2 regions of the Halanaerobium sp. ST460_2HS_T2 genome follow, and region 1 is predicted to be linked to the other one. Evidence: riboswitches for the same ligand, from Rfam matches in the RefSeq annotation. Region 1 holds a riboswitch; the other holds the start of a gene.
What was found. Region 1 has a riboswitch for S-adenosylmethionine ahead of DFR80_RS03610 (O-acetylhomoserine aminocarboxypropyltransferase/cysteine synthase family protein). Riboswitches for the same ligand answer to the same signal wherever they lie in the genome.
Positions count from the first base shown of each region.

Region 2: it holds a riboswitch for S-adenosylmethionine, as region 1 does, so the genes downstream of both, DFR80_RS13485 (hypothetical protein) here and DFR80_RS03610 (O-acetylhomoserine aminocarboxypropyltransferase/cysteine synthase family protein) in region 1, are expected to answer to the same signal.

Region 1 covers NZ_QPJF01000005.1:63,409-66,758, reverse strand. The annotation lists gene nagZ (beta-N-acetylhexosaminidase) at 1-1,648, shown strand, start outside; SAM riboswitch class I at 1,713-1,817, shown strand; gene DFR80_RS03610 (O-acetylhomoserine aminocarboxypropyltransferase/cysteine synthase family protein) at 1,952-3,229, shown strand.
Region 2 covers NZ_QPJF01000035.1:5,491-8,840, reverse strand. The annotation lists gene DFR80_RS13505 (flavodoxin domain-containing protein) at 1-229, shown strand, start outside; gene DFR80_RS13500 (FMN-binding protein) at 229-612, shown strand; partial or broken gene DFR80_RS15490 (HIT family protein) at 641-823, shown strand; gene DFR80_RS13490 (EFR1 family ferrodoxin) at 835-1,701, opposite strand; SAM riboswitch class I at 1,853-1,952, shown strand; gene DFR80_RS13485 (hypothetical protein) at 2,031-2,333, shown strand; gene DFR80_RS13480 (hypothetical protein) at 2,389-2,748, shown strand; gene DFR80_RS13475 (Rpn family recombination-promoting nuclease/putative transposase) at 2,853-3,350, shown strand, end outside.

The DNA.
Region 1 (3,350 bases):
TACTTCAGCAGTAAGTCAGGAACAGGAATTCGATATTTTTAATTTCTTAAAATTAGGAGGAGATTTTTTAATGAATTCTAAAATTGCAGAGATGTCTCTGGAAGAAAAGGTGGGACAGCTTTTTCAGATAGGATTTTCAGGACCGCAGGTTGATTCAGAAATAAAAGATATGATTGAAAATTATCATATTGGTGGAGTGATTTATTTCAGCAGAAATATAGAGAACCCAGCTCAGACTGCAGAACTTTCAAATCAGCTGCAGGAACTGGCAGTAAACTCCGGGGCAAAGCTGCCGCTTTTTATTTCGGCAGATCAGGAAGGTGGTACAGTTACTAGATTAAAAGGAGCCACGCATTTCCCCGGGAATATGGCTCTTGGTGCTGCTAATAATAAAGAATTTGCTTATTTAGCTGGCGAAGCTGTAGGTGATGAGCTAAAAAATTTAGGGATTAATGTTAACCTGGCTCCTGATCTTGATGTGAACAATAATCCTGATAATCCAGTGATCGGAGTTCGTTCGTTTGGAGAAGATCCTAAATTAGTTGCTGAACTGGGAACTTCCTATATTAAAGGGCTGCAGTCAAAAGGAGTTATTGCAACAGCTAAACATTTTCCAGGCCATGGAGATACAGCAGTTGATTCTCATCTGGATTTACCTGTAATCAGACATTCCCGCAGTCGTCTGGAAGGGGTAGAGCTTTATCCTTTTAAAAAGGCAATTGAGGCCGGGGTAGACAGTATAATGACAGCCCATATATATTTTCCGACAATCGAAAAGGAGAAAGGAATACCGGCAACTCTTTCTAAGGCTGTTTTAACTGATTTATTGAGGGAAGAACTTAATTTTAAAGGTTTAATTATTACTGATTGTATGGAAATGAATGCAATAGTCAATACTTTTGGTACTGTAGAAGGAGCTGTCAAAACAATAGAAGCTGGGAGTGATACTGTTTTAGTATCTCACAGTTACCAAAAACAAAAAAAGGCAATTAATGCTGTGATTAAAGCAGTAAAAAACGGAAGAATTAGCGAAGAGAGAATAAATCAGTCTTTAAAGAGAATTTTAAGCCTAAAGGGTAAGAGAATCAGTCTGGCAGAGCTTAAAGAAGCAGATGAAAATAAAATTAATTTTGCAGCTCATCAAAAAATTGCCAGAGAAATTGCAGAAAATGCAGTAACAGTGGTTAAAAATGAAGGAGTTCTGCCTCTAAAAAATATTGAATCAAAAAAGATCAGTGTAATTGACTTTGAAATGGGGCGAGTTTCTTTAGCTGAAGATGACGATAAAAAAAGAAATTTGTTTTTTAAATATTTACAGGAAGAATTAAATAAGGTAGAAAATATAACTTTACAAGAGGGACAAACGATTACTGTTAATAATAATAAAATAATTGACAGTGATTTAGTTATTGTCTGCACCTATAATGCTGCAGTAAACAGAGACCAGGCCAGAATTGCAGAAAAATTAGCTGTAAAATATGATGTTTTAGTTCTTGCTCTTCGTAACCCCTATGATTATAAATATCTGAATCAAACTCAGGCATTTATTACAACCTATGATTACAGTCCGGCCAGCCAGAAAGCTGCTGTTGATTTGATAAAAGGAGAAATCAGTGCCCGCGGGAAATTACCGATTAGTATTAAATAAAACAAAAGAAAGAATATTTCTTGACAGAATTACTTATCTATGTTAAAGTTATAAAAAACAATAAAACTTATCGCGAGAGGTGGAGGGACTGGCCCTTTGAAACCCGGCAACCAGCAGTTAGCTACTGCCCGGTGCTAATTCCAGCAGGAAGATTCCTGAGAGATAAGGAGTAAGTAAATTACCCACTCCTACTTTTAGGTAGTGGGATTTTTATTTTTTACAGACTTATTTACAGGCTGCAAGTAGAGTGATCACTCAAATTTATTGTTAATTAGAGAAGAGAAAATTAGAGGAGGAAATTAAATGAAATTCAAATTTGATACTTTAGCATTACATGCAGGTTATGAGGCAGATCAGAACAAAAAGTCAGCAGCAGTTCCAATTTATCAGACAACATCCTATACTTTTGATGACACAGACCATGCAGCAGATTTATTTGCTTTAAAAGAGGCCGGTGATATTTACACTCGAATTCAAAATCCGACTAATTCTGTACTGGAAAAAAGAATTGCTGCTCTAGAAGGTGGAGTAGGAGCTCTGGCAGTTTCCTCAGGACAGGCAGCAGAGGTTATTGCCCTTTTAACTATTTGTAATAATGGAGATCATATTGTCAGCGGCAGTTCGATTTATGGCGGAACCCATAATCTCTTTAAACATACCTTTAAGAATATGGGCATAGATGTTTCTTTTGTTGATTCTGAGGACCCCGAAACTTTCAAAAAGGAGATTAATGAACAGACAAAGGCTCTTTATGTTGAAACAATTGGTAACCCATCTCTAACAGTACCTGATTTTGAGAGACTTGCTGAAATTGCCCACGAAGCAGGAGTACCGTTGATAGTTGATAATACTTTTGCTTCCCCCTATCTCTGCCGTCCCTTTGAATATGGAGCAGATATAGTGATCCATTCGACCACTAAATACATAGCCGGTCATGGGAATTCTATTGGTGGTGTTATTGTTGATAGTGGTAATTTTGACTGGGATACAGGGAGATTTCCTGGGTTGGTGGAACCGGATCCAAGTTATCATGGAGTTAAGTTTCAGGAGGAATTTGGAGAAGCGGCTTTTATCATTAAAGCCAGAGTACAGCTTTTAAGAGATTTAGGCAGTGCTCCCAGTCCTTTCAATTCTTTTTTGACAATTACTGGTCTGGAAACATTAGGCTTAAGAATGGAGCGTCATTCCCAAAATGCACAGGCAGTGGCAGAATTTTTAGCAGCTGACAATAGAGTTGACTGGGTTAGTTATCCCGGGCTTGAAAGTCATGACACACATCATAATGCTAAAAAATACTTAGAAAATGGTAGTGGTGGTATGGTAGCATTTGGCATCAAAGGTGGCAAAGAAGCAGCAGAGAAGTTTATCAATCAGCTTGAACTATTTTTACATCTTGCCAATGTTGGAGATGCAAAATCTCTGGCAATTCATCCAGCTAGTACTACACATCAGCAGTTAAGTGATGAAGATTTAAAGAAAACAGGAATTTCGCCGGAATTAATCAGATTATCAATTGGAATTGAAGATATTGCAGATATTAAAAATGATCTCGATCAGGCTCTAGCAGCATCGGAAAAGTAATGTTAAGTATAAATTAAATATTTGTCTTTAAGTGCCGGGAGAAAGTTTCTCAGTGATTGAATAGGGGAACTTTTTTCCGAACTTGTAAATTAAAAATTTCTAAAAAGATTTTGAGAAGCTA
Region 2 (3,350 bases), on a different contig from region 1:
TGGTATGAGTGAGAAAGCAGGGGAACAGCTGGAAAATTCATTTGACAAAAGACTGCTGGAACATTCACTAAGCAAAGGTTATTTCGGTTATGAATTTAATTTTGACCGGATGAACTTTGTTTCCAGATTTATGGTAAAAAAACTGGCCAAAGTCAAGGAAAACAAATCTGAGATTAAGGATGAAAATATTAAAGAATTTGCAGAAAAACTGCAGCGAGGTGAAGGCTAATGAAAACATTCTGGAAAGTAATTTTATTGCTAGTGATAATTATAATTTTCCTTGCTGGAGGTGGGCTTTTCTATCTGAGCCGCGGTCTTGATTCAGGCAGTCGGGTGCCAATTAATGAGGTTGACCTTTCAGCTCTGACTGATGGGACTTACACCGGCACCTATGAGGGTGGTAGATGGACAAATACGGTTAAAGTTACTATTAAAGACCACAGGATTACAGATATAGAAATAGTTGATGATCTTTTATTCTCGCAGCCCGAGGTAGTAGACAAAATTCTGGCCAGAGTTATAGATGAACAGAAAGTAAATGTAGATGTCATCTCCGAGGCAACTGTAAGCAGTAAAGCTTATTTAAAAGCGATTGAACTGGCTTTGAAGTAGATGCGATGAGCTAACTGATCACTTTAAGGATATAGTAGAACTGAGAAAACTAAAATACTACAACAGAATTGGTTTTAATGTCAATTATGCCGGTGGGCAGACGGTGATGCATCTTCATCAGCATATTATACCCCGCTATGAAGGTGATGTAGAGAATCCCAGAGGAGGAATCAGGAGGCTGAAAAAGCAGCTTGTTTATTATGAGGGCTAGAACACTAAAGACTATTTTTTTATAATTTCACCTTTTTTATAGTCAATTTCAGTATAATTAATCTCATTATCATTTATAGCTTGTCTAACATTATATTTAAAAACGGGATCAAATATTTTCATATCTGCTGAAGAGTATATTGCCTGTACCGGGCATATCATCTCACAATTAAAGCATAATTCACAGCTTTTTCCCCATTGGGGTCTTTTTTTGCTGTTTAAAATAATGTTATTTTGAGGACATTCTTTGACACATTTACCACAACCTGTACAGCTTTTTTTACTGAAAAAGAGTCTGGTGTAGATTTTATCTATAAGCCATCTTTTTGTTAATAAAGATTCAATATTGTAAATTAGATTCTTTTTATTTTTGCTTTTATAACTATAATTATTTTCTGAAGCTGTATTTTGCTGAAAAGATTCTATTAAGTAGCGGGTAAATTCTTTAGCCTGACTGATATCATCTTTGTTTGGGCGGCTTTCTGATAAGAGAACTCCTTCTTTTAAATATCCCAAATATTTATCTTCACCCCTGGCAGCATAGAAACCCAGATTAACTGTATTTTTTTCTTTGAGTATTTTTCTTATCTGAAAAGGCACATTAAAATAATAGCTGCCATAACTAATAAAAGAAAATACAGCTTTATTATTTAAGTCTGGCAGAGACTTCAGATAATCTTCTACTATAAAAGGCAGTCTAAAATAATAAACAGGGCTGCCAAATCCAATTAGATCATATTCTTCTAAATGATCAACCTTCTCATCTTTAATATTTTTTAATTTTAGATACCATTCATGGGCAGCCAGTTCCTCGCCGATAGCTTCAGCGACTTTTCTGGTAGAATTTGTTTGGGAAAAATATAAAATTAAGCATTTCACTTTAAAAACTCCTTTTCCTATTTATCTTTAATTAACTGATATTTATAATATTAGTTGTATCTAAATAGAATCCTGCAGGAAAAATTATCTAAGTATATTTTGTTATTCATTAACTTCTGTGTTAATCTATAATTACAATTTAATAAATCTAATCTTATTAAGAGTGGTGGAGGGAACGGACCCGGTGAAACCCAGCAACCCCCGTCAGAGAAGGTGCTAATTTTCGCAGCAGTTGTGCTGAAAGATAAGAAAAGATGCTGATGATTATTTATGAGCTCTTCTCTTATTGAGAAGAGTTTTTTTAATGTTTAAAAAAGGAGGTTTAAACTATGACATATACTACTGGTCTGACAGTTTTTAATACTGCTCCAGGTGAAAAAGAAGAAATGTACTTTAATGTCTGTGACAGTAAATGTGAAGTAAAAAGAAATACTTTAGGCTATAAAGATTTTGGCTCAGCCATGGCTAAAAAGAAGACAAGATTTGATCAGTTTCTCTGTCCTCATGCAGAAGAAGAGTGGCATCAAAAGCTTGAAAAATTAGTTAAGCAGAAAAGAGAAAATCACAGCACAAAAATTGATCAAATGCTGCAGGAAGAGATTGAAGAAATTAAGGCTGAGCATCTAGGATAACTTTCAGCCGGGTCTACCTCTCTAATATTAAAAAATAATATTAGGAGATGATTAAATGTTATTAGAACTACAGAAAGACATTGCTGAATTGGAGAAGGAATATAAAGAACTGAAGTTATTTGAAGTAGAATTAAAATTGATAGAAGTTGAAATGAAAGTAGTTAAATTATTAAATGGTAAGAAATTTTTAGTTAAAGCTCCTGTTGAAGAATTAAAAAATGATATAAAAAGAATTAAGAATGAACTCTATAATTTAAAAGCTGAAGAACTTGATAGTTCAATAAAAGAAATCAAAGATAAAATTGATTATATTATTGATGGACAGATGACATCTGAAATTGGTGGAGCAGGTATTTATTTTAGAAATATGAGAGAGGCAGCCAAAAAGAAAAGAGAAAAAAGAAAAGCTAAATAAAATATTATATTTGCTACAATTTACAAATAATGGTATAATATTTATATTATCATTGAACTTAAGCTTTAAGTTATGGTAAAATATATTTAGAAGGGAAAATTGCCGTGCCTGAAAAATCAAATACACCTCATGATGATTTCTTTAAGAAGACCTTTGGCAGATTAGATATCACAAGGAATTTTCTGCAGAGTTATCTTCCGCAAAACTTGAGAGAATTTGTTGATTTCAGTGAACTTGATCCCAGACCGGTTTCTTATGCTGGAAAGAGCAGTTATTATTCTGATTTACTGTTTAAATCAAATCTAGATGATAAAAAATATGGAGTTTATTTTCTTTTTGAGCACAAAAGTTATAATGACAGATGGTCGGTAATGCAGATATTTAATTATTTAGCTAAAATCTGGATGCGCGAAAAACGAAGTAAAGGAGTTAAAAATTTATCTTTTATAATTCCAATTTTATTTTACCATGGAGGTAATGGAAGACTTGTAATAAAAAATTTTGCTGATTATTTTGATCAGAATATAATAGAGAAATATGATTTAAATAGGTATCTTCCTGATTTTGAAGCAGTATTTTATGATTTTTCCAATGATTCTAAT